Regions from separate parts of the Aliirhizobium sp. YIM B11859 genome, predicted to be linked through region 1. Evidence: riboswitches for the same ligand, from Rfam matches in the RefSeq annotation. Region 1 holds a riboswitch; the other holds the start of a gene.
The links. Region 1 has a riboswitch for thiamine pyrophosphate ahead of AC2GXZ_RS18650 (YkoF family thiamine/hydroxymethylpyrimidine-binding protein). Riboswitches for the same ligand answer to the same signal wherever they lie in the genome.

Region 2: linked by a shared signal. The riboswitch ahead of thiB (thiamine ABC transporter substrate binding subunit) and the one ahead of AC2GXZ_RS18650 (YkoF family thiamine/hydroxymethylpyrimidine-binding protein) in region 1 are both predicted to bind thiamine pyrophosphate.

The regions. Positions count from the first base shown of each region.
Region 1 covers NZ_JBXHAY010000004.1:466,609-474,145, forward strand. The annotation lists gene AC2GXZ_RS18635 (ABC transporter substrate-binding protein) at 1-668, opposite strand, end outside; gene AC2GXZ_RS18640 (ABC transporter ATP-binding protein) at 665-1,444, opposite strand; gene AC2GXZ_RS18645 (ABC transporter permease) at 1,441-2,247, opposite strand; gene AC2GXZ_RS18650 (YkoF family thiamine/hydroxymethylpyrimidine-binding protein) at 2,270-2,878, opposite strand; TPP riboswitch at 2,872-2,984, opposite strand; gene AC2GXZ_RS18655 (TetR/AcrR family transcriptional regulator) at 3,099-3,767, shown strand; gene AC2GXZ_RS18660 (bifunctional allantoicase/(S)-ureidoglycine aminohydrolase) at 3,906-4,727, shown strand; gene AC2GXZ_RS18665 (NAD-dependent epimerase/dehydratase family protein) at 4,884-5,684, shown strand; gene AC2GXZ_RS18670 (aldehyde dehydrogenase family protein) at 5,759-7,192, shown strand; gene AC2GXZ_RS18675 (AI-2E family transporter) at 7,329-7,537, shown strand, end outside.
Region 2 covers NZ_JBXHAY010000007.1:223,056-230,592, forward strand. The annotation lists gene AC2GXZ_RS24530 (ABC-F family ATP-binding cassette domain-containing protein) at 1-1,470, shown strand, start outside; gene AC2GXZ_RS24535 (response regulator) at 1,650-2,102, shown strand; gene AC2GXZ_RS24540 (VOC family protein) at 2,204-2,599, shown strand; TPP riboswitch at 2,699-2,805, shown strand; gene thiB (thiamine ABC transporter substrate binding subunit) at 2,846-3,856, shown strand; gene AC2GXZ_RS24550 (thiamine/thiamine pyrophosphate ABC transporter permease ThiP) at 3,878-5,521, shown strand; gene AC2GXZ_RS24555 (thiamine ABC transporter ATP-binding protein) at 5,514-6,221, shown strand; gene AC2GXZ_RS24560 (M48 family metalloprotease) at 6,638-7,537, shown strand, end outside.

The DNA of each region.
Region 1 (7,537 bases):
CGGCTTGAGCCGATCAGCGTCGTGTGCTCGTCAGGAACACCGAAATCGGCATAGCGGAAAGCGCGCTGGTTCAATCCCTCCATGTCCGCCTTGACGCCCTCCCATGTGTAGACTTCCAGTGTGAAGTCGACGGCGCCGTTCTCGAGCGCCTGATAGGCGGATGTGCCGAGCGTGACCGTTTCAAACTCTCCTTTGCCGCCGTCGTTGCGGATGATCGAGGAGATTAACGCGTTTTCCCATGCCGAACCGAACCCGCCGTAGGTCTTGCCGTCGAGATCGCGCGGTCGGTTGATATCCTTGCGACCTCCCTTGAAGACGACGCGACCGGTCTCTGTCTGCACCACTGCATAGGTGCCGACGAGATCGGCGCCGGCAGAGCGCTGGGTCAAAAGCCCGATTGAGCCGAGAATGCCGAAATTGGCAACCCCGTTGGCAACCAGGGTGCCGGCCGATGTATCCGTGTAGGGCAGGATTTCGACCTCGAGCCCGGCCTCCCGATAGAAGCCCTTGTCGCGGGCGACGAAGAGACCGATGTGATTGGTATTGGGGGTCCAGTCCAGCGCGACCGACACCTTGGAGGACGTCTCGGCACGCAGCGGCGTAATCTGCGCAGCAAGCGCGGCAAATGCCGCCAGAGTGGCGCGACGGCTCAGTAACAACGGGCTCATGGCATTTGTCCTTCCTGAAGTTGATTGGCGGGCGAGAGAAGTGTCGCGAGTATCGAAGCCTCAAGCTTGGCAGTCTCGGCGTAGGTCGTGGCCACGCCGAAGCGCGGGCGTGAAGGCGTGATGTCTACTGTGCGGACAATGCGTGCCGGGCGCGGTGAAAGAAGATGGATGCAGTCGGAGAGCATCACGGCCTCACGGACATCGTGGGTGATGAGGATCACGGTCCAGCGATGTTTCAACCACATCGCCTCGAGCCAGATTTGCATCTGGTTGCGGGTCAGCGCATCAAGTGCACCGAAGGGTTCGTCCAGCAGGAGTATCGGTCTGTCTTGCACGACGGTGCGCAGGAGCGCTGCGCGCTGGCGCATGCCGCCGGACAGCGCATGGGGATAATGTCCCTCGAAGCCATAGAGGCCGAACTCCTCAAGCAAGGGTTCGACCTTTTGCCGTGCCTGCCGGCGACCCATGCCCTGAACCTCGAGGCCAAGTGTCACATTGTCCAGAATTGATCTCCATGGCATCAGCGCATCGCGCTGCGGCATGAAGGCGAATGGGCTGGCGGCTGACGAAAGTGTCCTTCCGTCGAAGAGAACATTCCCATGCTCGGCTTTTGTCGCGCCGGTCAGGACTTTGAAGATCGTCGATTTTCCCGCGCCCGACGGACCGAGGATCGAGACAAATTCGCCAGCCACGATATTCATGGAGATCTCGGTCAGGACCTCGATGTCGCCATAGCGCAACGAAATATCTTCCAGCGAGAGAAGCGGGGGCGTCATCGTTCCTGTCTCTCCGAAGGGTCAATCCAGGGGGCGGCCAGCCGCTGGACCAGCCGGGTTGCACCGAAGAGGATCAGTGTCAGCATCGAGCTCACCAACACCGCGGCCAGCACAAGATCGGGACGGAAATTATTCTTCGCGTTCAGCATGTAGATGCCGAGACCTCTGGCGGCACCGGCATATTCGGCGAAAATGGCCGCGACCACTGCATAGGTGATCGAAATCCGCAGGCCGGCGAAGAAGTAGGGCAGAGCGGACGGCAGTCGTGCCAACCGAAAGCGTTTCCAGCGCGATGCACCCATGGATGCAAGCAGATCCTCGATCTCCCGCTCGGTTGCCGCATAACCCTCGCACAGTGCGACCAGCATCGGAAAAAACGTGACGAGCGCGACGAGCAGGATTTTGGGCAGGAGGCCGAAGCCGAACCAGAGGACGACGAGCGGTGCGATGGCGACCAGCGGCAGGGTCTGGCTGATGACCAGGATCGGAAACAGCATTCGTCGCAGGAGTGGAGAGAAGTCGACGAATATTGACAATACGAAGGCGGCGAGAATCGACAGAGAAAATCCGAGTGCCGTCGCCCGGATCGTCGGGATCGTATTGGCCCATAGCGCTTCGCGATTTGTCCAGGCTTGCAGAACAACCTGAGACGGTGCCGGCAGAGTGCCGGTGCCTATGCCCGACAGGTGGCAATAGATTTCCCACGTTGCAGCGAGACCGCAGAGCGCGATCATCGCCGGCAGAGCCCGGACTATCGGATTGCTGGACATGCGCTTGCGCATGCCGAAAGATGGTAACGACATGGATCTGTCCGGACGCTTTTGCTTAGACCCTGGACGGGCTGTTGGCCGACACGGTCAAGTCTATCGTCACGTGCCCCTGGGGTGGCCCGAACCGCACGAAAGCCTCGCCGATGGTTGCAAAAACCGGCGCTGCGTCGCCGCGCAGCTTGGTGCAGAAGTTTTTCGACCTGTCGAAGACGCCGGACGCCTTGATGAAATCGATGCAGCCATAAATCTCGTCCATATGCTGGTCGATGCCGAGCGTGTAGAGCGAAAATTGCGCGGCGGCCGGCTGGCCGGAGGATGGAATACTGGAAACTGCCGCCAGCGCCTGAGCCTTGCGCTCCTCGAGCGGCGGCATCGGGCCGTTCATCTCCGGCACCTGGCAGATAGGATCGTCAGGTTCCCCGGGGCAACCGCGCGAAAGAGTGGCATGCAGGACGCAATGCTTGCCGGTTATTGCGGCCGCAACGAACAGATCGCGCATGGCGGCAAAGACGATATCAGGCGTGCCGACAAGCAGCGTCGAGATATCGTCCGTCTCGATTCGCAGCTTTTCCCGATAGGGATCGAGTGCCGAAAGAGAGCCTAGAATGACGCCGACGAAATCGTCGGACATCGGGTAAAGAGAAATCTGCGCGCCGGAAAACATCGCTTGAACCTCGCTCCGCTGGCATTATCCAGATCAGCTTGAAGGGTCCGTGATCATGGCGATCGCATCTCAGCCCCGGCAATACGGAGCACCCCTGTTTCATTCTTGATAGACCAGAGCGGATGAGATTGGCAAGAGCTATGGTGTTGAATGTGGTGGTGAGGCGGAGTAGGACTATCGCAGTCATGCTCCTTGTTTCAAAACATTGAATTTACCCGCAATGCCCGCCAGACCCCAAATCCGCAGAAAGAATGATCCTGAGCGGACCAAGGCTGATATCCTCGATGTCGCCACGGAGGAGTTTGCAACGCGGGGCCTTGCCGGCGGTCGCATTGATGCGATTGCCGAAAAGACCCGAACCTCGAAGCGGATGATCTATTATTATTTCGGCGGCAAGGAAGATCTCTATCTGGCAGTGCTCGAGAGATCCTACCGGCAGATTCGGACGATCGAGGCAGATCTCGAACTGGATTACCTTGCGCCCGACGAGGCGTTGCGTGTGCTGATCTCTGAAACCTTCGACTACGACGAGGCGCATCCCGATTTCATCCGCCTGGTCAGCAGCGAGAACATCAATTACGCCGCACATATGCGTCGATCGGAAACGCTTCGCGACCTCAACGTGTCGATTATCAACACGCTTGCGACGATCTTAGCTCGGGGAGCGGCAGAGGGAATTTTCCGGCGCGAAGTCGACCCCATCGACGTGCATATGCTGATCAGCGCCTTCTGTTTTTTCAGGGTTTCAAACCGTCACACGTTCGGAACGATCTTCCGGCGTGACCTGTCAGAGCCGGCACTGATGGGGCTCCACAGGCGGATGATTGCTGATACCGTGCTCAGCTATCTCATGACGCCGGATGTGGTTTCGTCCGGCTCGGAGCGCTGATAGTGCGCGGGCGAACGGCTTGACACAGCTTCTTCCTGTTGCCGGGCGTTTGCCGCATTGGCGATATCCGTTGTTTTTGACGATTGCTGAATCGCCCGACCCTGCTTAAACCAAGGGGATGACAGACGGGGACAAAGCATGACAGACGGCAGATATTTTTCTTCGGTCGGCGGCCTGCCGCCGCAGACACAGCTTCTTTCCAGCAAGGCGGTTTTTACCACGTCCTATGCCGTCATTCCCGGCACGGTGATGAGCGATATCGTCACCAGTGTTCTGCCGCATTGGGAAAAGACCCGCGCCTGGATCCTCAGTCGGCCGCTCACCGGCTTTGCCGAAACCTTCTCGCAATACATCGTCGAGGTTTTGCCGGGTGGCGGCAGCACGCGGCCTGAGCCTGATGTCAGGGCCTCGGCGGCAATCTTCGTCGTCACCGGTGAATTGAGCATCGAATTCGACGGTCAGCGCCACGCGTTGCGTGAAGGCTCGTTCGCCTATCTGCCGGCCGGTTCACCCTGGACGCTGCGCGGTGAAGGTGAGGGGCCCTGCCGGTTTCACTGGGTGCGCAAGGCCTTCAAGGTCGTTGATGGGCTGGAGGCTCCGCCGGCAATCTTCACCCATGAAGACGAATGCGTGATGGACCCGATGCCGGACACCGATGGTCGGTGGGCAACGACGCGTTTCATCGATCCGTCGGACGTGCGCTACGACATGCATCTGAATATCGTCACCTTCGAACCGGGCGCAATCATCCCCTTCATGGAAACCCACATCATGGAGCACGGCCTCTACGTGCTGGAGGGCAAAGCGGTCTATCGGCTCAACCAGGATTGGGTCGAGGTCGAAGCCGGCGATTACATGTGGCTGCGCTCCTATTGCCCGCAAGCCTGTTATGCGGGTGGCCCCGGGCGTTTCCGCTACCTGTTGTACAAGGACGTCAATCGTCACGCCGATCTTTGGTAGGCAATGAAGGGCGCGGCATCCGTTGCGCCTTTTATGATCCATGTCGGGTCATAGTGGTGCCGGTTTAAGCCTTGTCTCCAACTTATAATATCTCTACGGTCGTCATGTATGACAAGGTCGGTTTACGCCGGCTATGGACGGTCCTGGGGAGGATTTATGCTGAAAAGACTGTTGCTGACGGGCGCTGCGGGTGGCGTTGGTCGGGGCATACGCCCGTTGTTGTCGCAACTGGCGGAAACGGTGGTGCTGTCGGATATCGGCGATGTGGCCGAGATCGGGCCAAGAGAGACTTTCATTCGATGCGACCTCTCCGATGCAACAGGCGTTTCCCGTCTTTTAGACGGTGTCGATGGCGTCATCCATCTCGGCGGGATTTCGGTAGAGCGCAGCTTCGATCTTATCCTGCAGGGCAATATTATCGGCCAATATAATCTTTACGAGGCGGCCCGGCATAATGGCAAACCGCGCATCGTTTTTGCCAGCTCCAACCATGTCGTCGGGTATTACCGCAGCGACGACTATATCGACAACACTGTCTATCCACGTCCGGATTCGCTCTACGGCGTGTCGAAGGTATTCGGCGAGGCAATCGCCAGCATGTATTACGATAAGTTCGGCCAGGAGACATTGTCCCTGCGCATCGGTTCCTGTTTCGAAAGGCCGCTCAATCCGCGCATGCTGTCGACATGGCTGAGCTATCGCGATTTCGTCTCGCTTTGCGGGCGGGCTTTCTCGACGCCGCAGCTGGCGCATACGATCGTTTACGGCGCCTCGGCCAACGAGAAGCGCTGGTGGGACAATAGCAATGCGGCTTTTCTCGACTGGCAACCGGAGGATAGTTCGGCGCAGTGGAGCGCCGAAATTCAGGCAGCCGCGGGTCCTCAGGACCCCACGGATCCCGCTGTCATCTACCAGGGTGGGGCGTTTGCCGGCGCTGGCCATCCGGATGATAATTGATACTGTCAAACGCCGTATACTTTCACCATCTATGTCTCGGCCGGCCGTCCGGCCGATGTGGGAAGGATTTTTCAATGACCATCCATAAAAATCTCATCGCCGGCGAATGGGTCGGCAGCAACGGCTCGGAAAACATCAATCCGTCCGATACGAACGATGTCGTCGGGCTTTACGCCGAAGCCACCGCCGACGAGGTGCGTCAGGCAATTGCCGCAGCAAAAGCTGCCTTTCCGACGTGGTCTCGCTCCGGGATCATGGAGCGCCATGCGATTCTGAAAAAGGCGTCAGACGAAATTATCGCCCGCAAGCAGGAGCTTGGCGAACTGCTCGCCCGCGAAGAGGGCAAGACGCTGGCCGAAGGCATTGGGGAGGTGACGCGGGCGGCTCAGATCTTCGATTTCTTTTCCGGCGAGACGCTACGTCTTTCGGGGGAAATGCTGCCATCGGCACGGCCGGGCATCGGTGTCGAGATTACCCGGGAGCCGCTTGGCGTCATCGGCATCATCACGCCGTGGAATTTTCCGATCGCCATTCCTGCCTGGAAGATTGCTCCGGCCCTTTGTTACGGCAATACCGTGGTGTTCAAGCCGGCCGAGCTCGTGCCCGGCTGCTCCTGGGCGATTGTCGATATTCTGCATCGTGCGGGGCTGCCCAAGGGCGTACTCAATCTGGTTATGGGGCCGGGCTCTGTCGTCGGCCAGGCGATGCTGGACAGCCCAGATCTCGCCGGCATCACCTTCACCGGTTCGACCGGCACGGGCAAGCGTGTGGCACTTTCTTCGCTTGATCATAACCGCAAGTTCCAGCTGGAAATGGGCGGCAAGAACCCGATGATCGTGCTCGACGATGCGGATCTTGATGTGGCTGTCGAAGCCGCGGCCAATTCCGGTTTCTTCTCCACCGGCCAGCGCTGCACCGCATCGTCACGGCTGATCGTCACCGAAGGCATTCACGACAAATTCGTCGCCGCCTTGACCGACAGGTTGAAAAAGGTCCGTGTCGGCCATGCGCTGCAGCCCGAGACCCATATCGGCCCGGTCGTCGATGCCCGTCAGTTGAAGCAGGATACCGATTATATCGACATCGGTGTGAAGGAAGGGGCGAAACTGGCTTTCGGCGGCGAACGGCTTGAGCTGGCGACACCGGGTTTCTACCTGCAGCCTACACTGTTCACCGAGGCGACCAACCAGATGCGCATTTCGCGCGAGGAGATTTTCGGGCCGGTTGCAAGCGTCATCCGCGTCAAGGACTATGATGAAGCGCTGTCCGTTGCCAATGATACGCCCTTCGGGCTGTCAGCGGGTATCGCCACCACCAGCCTCAAATATGCGACCCATTTCAAACGCAATTCCGAGGCGGGTATGGTTATGGTCAACCTTGCAACGGCGGGTGTCGATTTTCACGTGCCGTTCGGCGGTCGAAAGGCTTCATCCTTCGGGTCGCGGGAGCAGGGTAAATATGCCGCCGAATTTTTCACCGTGGTGAAGACAGCCTATACTCTGGCCTGATCGCATTCTGACCGTCCCTGTGAAAGCCCGAAACGCCAAGATCTGAGCTTTTGATCCGTTCATGGTCGAAAACCCGTGGACGGATCGGAAGGACGCGTTATGTGTCCATCCGATATCAGCGAAGGCAAGGCAGGGAATGGTAGTTCAGCGCGTCAGTTTTTATATCCTGCTTGTTCTGGTCACATTGGCCTTCATAGCCGTTCTGATTCCGTTTTATTCGGCGGTGTTCTGGGCGGTGGTTTTTGCGATCATATTCTTCCCGCTTTATTCACGGCTTGAGCGAATGTTGGGCGGTCGTCGCAATCTTGCCGCCGCGCTGACCGTGCTGATCTGCTTATGTCTCGT
Region 2 (7,537 bases), on a different contig from region 1:
CCGGTCCGCCTGTCCGGCGGCGAAGCCCGTCGTGCAGCCCTTGCCCGCGTCATGGCGCCGGAACCCGATATCCTGATGCTCGACGAGCCGACCAACCATCTCGACCTGCCGACCATCGAATGGCTGGAAGACGAGCTGCGCAAGACCCGCAGCGCGCTTGTCGTCATCAGCCATGACCGTCGTTTCCTTGAAAAAGTGTCGAACGCCACCGTCTGGCTCGATCGCGGCACCTCGCGCCGCCTGTCCCGCGGTTTCGGTCATTTCGAAGCCTGGCGTGATCAGGTTCTCGAAGAGGAAGAGATCGAGCAGCACAAGCTCGGCAAGGCGATCGAGCGCGAAGAACACTGGATGCGCTACGGCGTCACCGCGCGGCGCAAGCGCAATATGCGCCGTGTCGGCGAATTGCAGGCCATGCGTGCCGACTATCGCGGTCACAAGGGACCCCAGGGTTCCGTTCAGGCTTCGGTCGCCGAAGGGCGTGAATCCGGCAAGCTGGTGGTCGAAGCCGAAAACATCACCAAGACCTATGACAAGCCGATCGTCGCGCCGTTTTCGATCCGCGTGCATCGTGGCGATCGCATCGGTCTCGTCGGTCCGAACGGCGCCGGCAAGACGACGCTTCTGAAAATGCTGACCGGCCAGCTGATGCCGGATGAAGGCTGGATCAAGCTTGGCACCAATCTGGAAATCGCCACGCTTGACCAGAAGCGCGAGGATCTCGATCCTGAAGATACACTGTCCCATTATCTGACAGACGGCCGTGGCGAGACGCTTCTGGTCAACGGCGAGCAGCGCCATGTCGCCGGCTACATGAAGGAATTCCTGTTTCAACCTGAACAGATCCGCACGCCGATCAAGAACCTTTCGGGCGGCGAGCGTGCCCGGCTGATGCTGGCGAGAATGCTGGCCAGGCCCTCCAACCTGCTGATCCTCGACGAACCGACCAACGACCTCGATATCGAGACGCTCGACCTGCTGCAGGAGATCGTCGCTGGTTATAACGGCACCGTCATCCTCGTCAGCCACGACCGCGATTTCCTCGATCGTACCGTCACCTCGACCATTGCTCCCGCCAATCCGGATGCTCCGGATGGCCGCTGGATCGAATATGCCGGCGGTTATTCGGATATGCTGACCCAGCGCAAGGGCGCTCAGGACGAGCGCCGCCGCGCTGAAAAGGCAGCAGAAAAGCCGAAGGCCGGGGCAGCAGCAGCCGACGCGCCCAAGGCCAAGGGCAAACTTTCATTCAAGCAGAAATTCGCCCTCGAAAACCTGCCGAAGGAAATGGAAAAGGCGCAAACCGAGATCGCGCTGCGCGAAAAGAAGATGGCCGACCCCAACCTCTTCACCAAGGATCCAACGACCTTCAGCAAGCTCGTCTCCGAAATGGAAAAGCTTCGTGAAAAGGTCGCCAAGATGGAAGAGGAATGGCTGGAGCTCGAAATGCTGCGCGAGGAGATCGAGGGCTGAACCTCGATCTCCTCACCATAAAATTAAATATTTGTTAGCCTTAACAGATAGTTACCCAAAGAAAACAGTGTCTCGCTGCGGAACAATCTGCCGCTCCCGACGTTCGGTAGTCAGTTCGGTTGCAAAATTTGGCAACCGCCGGACTTGAGTTGAACCGAGTTGAAGCGTGGAGATGTGCAATGCTGACAAATGTATCACGTCGTCGGCAGGCCAGTGAGGCAATGAACCAGCGCGTTATGATCATCGAGGACGAGTTTCTGATCGCCCTTGATGTCGCCGACACAATCGAGCAGATGGGATTGAAGGTCGTCGGCTTTGCCAGCGCCCGCAAGCACGCGCTGGCACTTGCACCCTATGCCGATATCGCCCTTGTCGACGTCAACCTGACGGACGGCCGCACCGGACCGGAAATCGGCAGGATCCTTGCGGAAGAATATGGTCTGACGGTCGTTTTCATGACTGCCAACCCGGAAGATATTGCCGACGGAGTGCAAGGCGCGCTTGGCGTTTTGACCAAGCCGGTCATGCCTGACGTGGTCGAAAAGACCGTCGACTACGCGATCGCCAACCGGCTGGGCGGGATGGCGGTGGTACCGCGCGAACTGAAGGTTTTTAAGAGCAACGATCACTGAAATTAAAAATTCGGCATGGACGTGTCGGATTACTGCAGCATCTTCCGTCTTTGAGGAGACGGCGCCGCTGAAGGCGCCGGATCGGGATGGAGGAAAACTGAATGCGGATGATTTTCGTCAACCTGCCGGTGGCAGATCTTCAAGCCTCGACGACCTTTTATACGGCGCTTGGCTTCACCAAGAACCCCGATTTTTCCGACCATACGGCAAGCTGCATGGTCGTCAGCGAGCAGATCTATGTGATGCTGCTGACCCATGAGAAGTTCAAGGGCTTTATCAATGGCGAGATTTCCGATGCAAAAAAGGCGACGGAAGTGCTCACCTGCCTCACCGCATCGGACCGCGACGAAGTAGACAGCTTCAAGCGGAAGGCGCTTGCCGCCGGCGGTTTCGAATGGAAGCCAAATCTGGAAATGGGCCCAATGTACGGCTGTAGTTTCCAGGACCCCGACGGGCATGTCTGGGAGATCATGTACATGGACATGTCGGCCACCTGACATTCCCGCATAGCTTCATCGAAGCCTATGCCGGCCCCTCTTCCCGGCCCCTCTTACCGACCCCCCTTGCCAGTTTGAAGAGAGGCCGTTACATCTTTGCACGCTCTAACGGGGTGCCCTGCGTCAGCAGGGCTGAGAGACCTTACGGTCAACCCGCGGAACCTGATCCGGTTAACACCGGCGGAGGGATTAGACGGCTCATCACCAGCGCCTATTCCCCATTTCGTTTTTTGAGAGGAGGCGCTGATGCGCAGGATTTCGACTTTTCTTCTGGCGGCCGCAGCCGCGGCTTTTGCTCCCTTTGCCGCTGAGGCTCAGCAAAAGACGCTGACCGTCTACACCTATGAAAGCTTCATCTCCGACTGGGGTCCCGGCCCGAAGATCAAGGCCGAGTTCGAAAAGACCTGCGCCTGCACCGTCAATTTCGTCGGCGTCACCGATGGCGTGGCGCTGCTCACCCGCCTGAAGCTCGAAGGCGCCGGTTCCGATGCTGATATCGCACTCGGCCTCGACACCAGCCTGATCACGGAAGCCAAGGCGACCGGCCTTTTCCAGCCCGCAGGCGTCGATGTCAGCGCCGTCAAGGTGCCGGGCAATTACGCAGACGACACTTTCATCCCTTACGACTACGGCCACTTCGCCGTCGTCTACGATACTCAGGCAGTCAAGACGCCGCCGAAGAGCCTGAAGGACCTCGTCGACGGCGACGCTTCCCAGAAGATCGTCATCGAAGACCCGCGCACGTCGACACCGGGCCTGGGCCTGCTGCTCTGGGTCAAGGCCGTGTATGGCGACAAGGCCCCGGAAGCCTGGGCGAAGCTCAAGAACCGGGTCCTGACCGTTACTCCCGGCTGGTCGGAGGCCTATGGCCTGTTCACCAAGGGCGAAGTGCCGATGGTTCTGTCCTACAACACGTCGCCCGCCTATCACATGGTCGAGGAAAACAGCGATCGTTATCAGGCCGCAGCCTTTTCCGATGGTCATTACATCCAGATCGAAGTCGCCGGCATCCTGAAGAATGCCAGGGACAAGGATCTGGCGAGAAGTTTCCTCGCCTTCCTCATGTCGCCGGCAGCACAGGACATTATTCCCACCACCAACTGGATGATGCCTGTCGCCACACCGTCGAAGCCGCTTCCCGATGCGTTCGGCAAGCTGGTCCAGCCGGAGAGAACGCTGCTGATCGGCTCCGACGAGGTGGCAAAAAACCGCAAGGCCTGGATCGACGAATGGCTGACTGCCATGAGCAAGAACTGATCCGGACGGCAGGGCTTGCATTTGCTGACGAGGAAAGAGCGACGACGAAGCATTGGCGCGGGTCTGACCGCGCTTTTCGCCGTTGCCCTGTTCGTCGGCACCGCGATCGTCGCGTTGCTGGCCTGGGATGGCGACCAGTCGGTGGACCGGCTTTTCACCGCCTATACCTGGCGCATCCTGCGGTTCACCCTCTGGCAGGCGGGGCTTTCGACGCTGCTTTCAGTTTTGCTGGCCATTCCGGTGGCACTGGCGCTGGCGCGGCGCCCGCGCTTTGCCGGTCGCATCTGGATCCTGCGCCTGATGGCACTGCCGATGGGGCTGCCGGCACTGGTCGGCGCGCTTGGCCTTCTCGGCGTCTGGGGCAGGCAGGGCACGCTCAATAGCTGGCTCACTACCGCCGGCCTCGACCAACCGATCAGCGTTTACGGCCTTTCCGGCATTCTTCTGGCTCACACTTTCTTCAACATCCCGCTCGCAACCCGGCTGCTGCTGGCCGTGCTCGAACGATTGCCGGCTGAATACTGGCTGCTGTCGGCAAGCCTTGGGATGAAGCCGCTATCGATCTTCCGCCTCATCGAATGGCCGACCTTGCAGCGCGTAGTGCCGGGCGCTGCCGGCCTGGTTTTCATGCTCTGCGCCACCAGCTTCACCCTCGTCCTCGTGCTTGGCGGCGGCCCTGCGGCAACGACGCTCGAAGTGGCGATCTATCAGGCGCTGCGCTTCGATTTTGATCCGCCCCGCGCCATCGCGCTGGCTTTCCTGCAGATCGCCGTCACCACGGCCGTCATCGGACTGATCGCGCTCCTGCCAGCGCCGACCGAAACGCTGCGAACAGCCGGCCGCAGGGCACAGCGGCTCGACGGGCGATCCGCCAGCGCCCGACTATGGGATAGCGTGGTGATTGCCGCAGCCTCCCTTTTTGTCGCCGCACCGTTGATGTCGGTGCTCGCCGCCGGCATTCATGCCGATCTGATAAAACTCCTTTCCGGCCCGCTCTTCCTGCGCGCTGCCGCGACCAGCATCGTCATCGCGCTTGTCGCGGCTTTCCTCGCCGTTGCCGCATCGTTTGCCATCGTCACCGCACGGCAGGCCATCGGGGACCGGCAAGACCCCTCATTGGCCGCAAGAGCCCTGTCGTTATCGCTCGCCGGTATGGCGTCGCTCGTCCTCGTCATCCCGCCAATCATTCTGGGCACAGGCTGGTTTCTTACTCTTCGGCATTGGGGACTGACGGGCAGCACCCTCGCCGGCCTGGCGCCGTATCTGGTCGCGGCCGTCAATGCGATGATGGCACTGCCCTTCACTATCCGCGTCCTGCAGCCAGCACTTGATGATCACGGTCGGCAGACGGCCCGCCTGTCGGCAGCACTCGGGATCACCGGCCCGGCCAAATGGCGACTGATCGACCTGCCTGTTCTGCTGAAGCCGACATTGACCGCCCTCTCCTTCGCCATGGCCCTGTCGCTCGGCGACCTCGGCGCCGTGGCACTGTTCGGCTCCAGCGAGCTCGTCACCTTGCCCTGGCTGGTCTACAGCACGTTATCGAGCTACAGGACCAACGACGCGGACGGGCTGGCGCTGATCCTCGGTATCGTCTGCCTTGCATTGACGATCCTTGGCACCGCCGGCTCACGCGAGGGGCGGAGGGAGCCACATCATGGATGACGGTATCGTGCTTGATCGCGTGAGCCTGAAGCTCGGAACAACCGGTTTCAGCTTTGATTGCTCGATCGGCAAAGGATTGATCACCGCCATTGCCGGCCCTTCGGGTGCGGGCAAATCGACTTTGCTCAATCTGCTCAGCGGCTTCGACACCCCGCAATCAGGGAGCATCGTCATCGAAGGCCGCGACTATACCGTAAGCCATCCGTCGGAACGGCCGGTCTCGGTCGTCTTCCAGGATCACAACCTGTTTGCCCATCTCGATATCTTCACCAATGTCGCGCTCGGCATCAATCCTTCGATGAAGCTGTCTGTTGAAGACAGGGACCGTGTCGAGCAGGCCCTGACCCGCGTCGGCCTTGGCGGCTTCGGCAAACGTTTGCCGGGCTCCCTGTCGGGCGGCGAAAAGCAGAGAGCAGCCTTTGCCCGGGCGCTGGTGAGAAAAAAGCCTGTGCTTATTCTCGACGAACCCTTTGCCTCGCTTGATGCCGCTCTTCGCCTTCAGATGACCGAACTCCTGCTGGATCTGCATCGCGAGACGAAAAACACGGTGGTGATCGTCACCCATGATCGGGGCGAAGTCGAAAGGCTTGCGGATGCCGTGTTGCTGGTCGAGCACGGTCGGGCCGTCTCGCAACTACGCGTCGTCGACTATCTCTCCCGTTTCGGTCCGGCAGCCGCACCGCAGTCTGGCGCTTCATGAACGCCTGTCATCAACCGTGCTGACCGAATGCCACAATTTGGACGTGGGCGGATGCCATCGGCGTTTGACGTATTTTTCTTTTCAGACACAGTAGGCGATACATATTCATTTAGGAATATCTGTGCAGCTGGCGCAAAAGACGGTAAGCGACGGCAGGCGGAAAACGAGACTTAGGCAAGTCGGATAGAACTGTTTAACGGTTTTTCACGATATGCTGTGAAACAAAGACTTAAGGCGTAACGAGCGAGCTCCCAGGGTCGCGACACGCTTTGAGCGCGACGGCAGGACGCCGAAGCGTAATTCCGGAGATGATGGTGCAGGCGAAGACGGTAAAGACGGACCATGCAAGGCGGCAAGGCCCTTGGCAACGTGCCCGCGTAATCCGCTCCGCAGCGGCGTTGTGCTTTGTTACGTCGATGCTCTACGGCTGCCAGTCGATTTTCGATCAGGCCTATACGCCGAACGTCTCGCCCTCGGACAATCCGCAGACCGTCGACGAGGTCCAGAAAAATGATCCGCGTGCCCAGATGGGCGCTCGAGAACATCCGCGGATCGTCGCGAGCTACGGCGGCGAATACCACGATGCCAAGACCGAGCGTCTTGTCGCGCGCATCGCCGGCGCGCTGACTGCCGTCTCGGAAAATCCGAGCCAGTCCTTCCGTATCACCATCCTGAATTCCCCGGCGATCAACGCCTTCGCCCTGCCGGGTGGTTATCTCTACGTCACCCGCGGCCTTTTGGCGCTCGCCAACGATGCATCCGAGGTTGCCGCCGTCCTGTCGCACGAAATGGGCCACGTCACCGCCAATCACGGTATCGAGCGCCAGAAGCGCGAAGAGGCCGAAGTGATTGCCAGCCGCGTCGTCGCCGAAGTCCTGTCCAGCGATCTCGCCGGTAAACAGGCCCTTGCCCGCGGCAAGCTGCGGCTCGCCGCCTTTTCGCGCCAGCAGGAATTGCAGGCGGATGTCATCGGCGTGCGCATGCTCGGTGAAGCCGGCTACGATCCCTATGCAGCGGCACGCTTCCTCGATTCCATGGCGGCCTATGCGCGTTATTCCGCCGTTGATCCGGACAACGACCAGAGCCTCGACTTTCTTTCCAGTCACCCGAATTCCGCCCAGCGCGTCGATCTCGCACGCCGCCATGCCCGCGCCTTCGGCATCGAGGGCCAGGTAGGCGATCGCGGCCGCGATTATTATCTCGCCGGGATTGACGGGCTTCTTTACGGCGACAGCCCGCAGGAAGGGTATGTCCGCGGCCAGACCTTCATGCATGGCGGTCTCGGCATCCGCTTCGATGTACCTCCGGACTTCCGG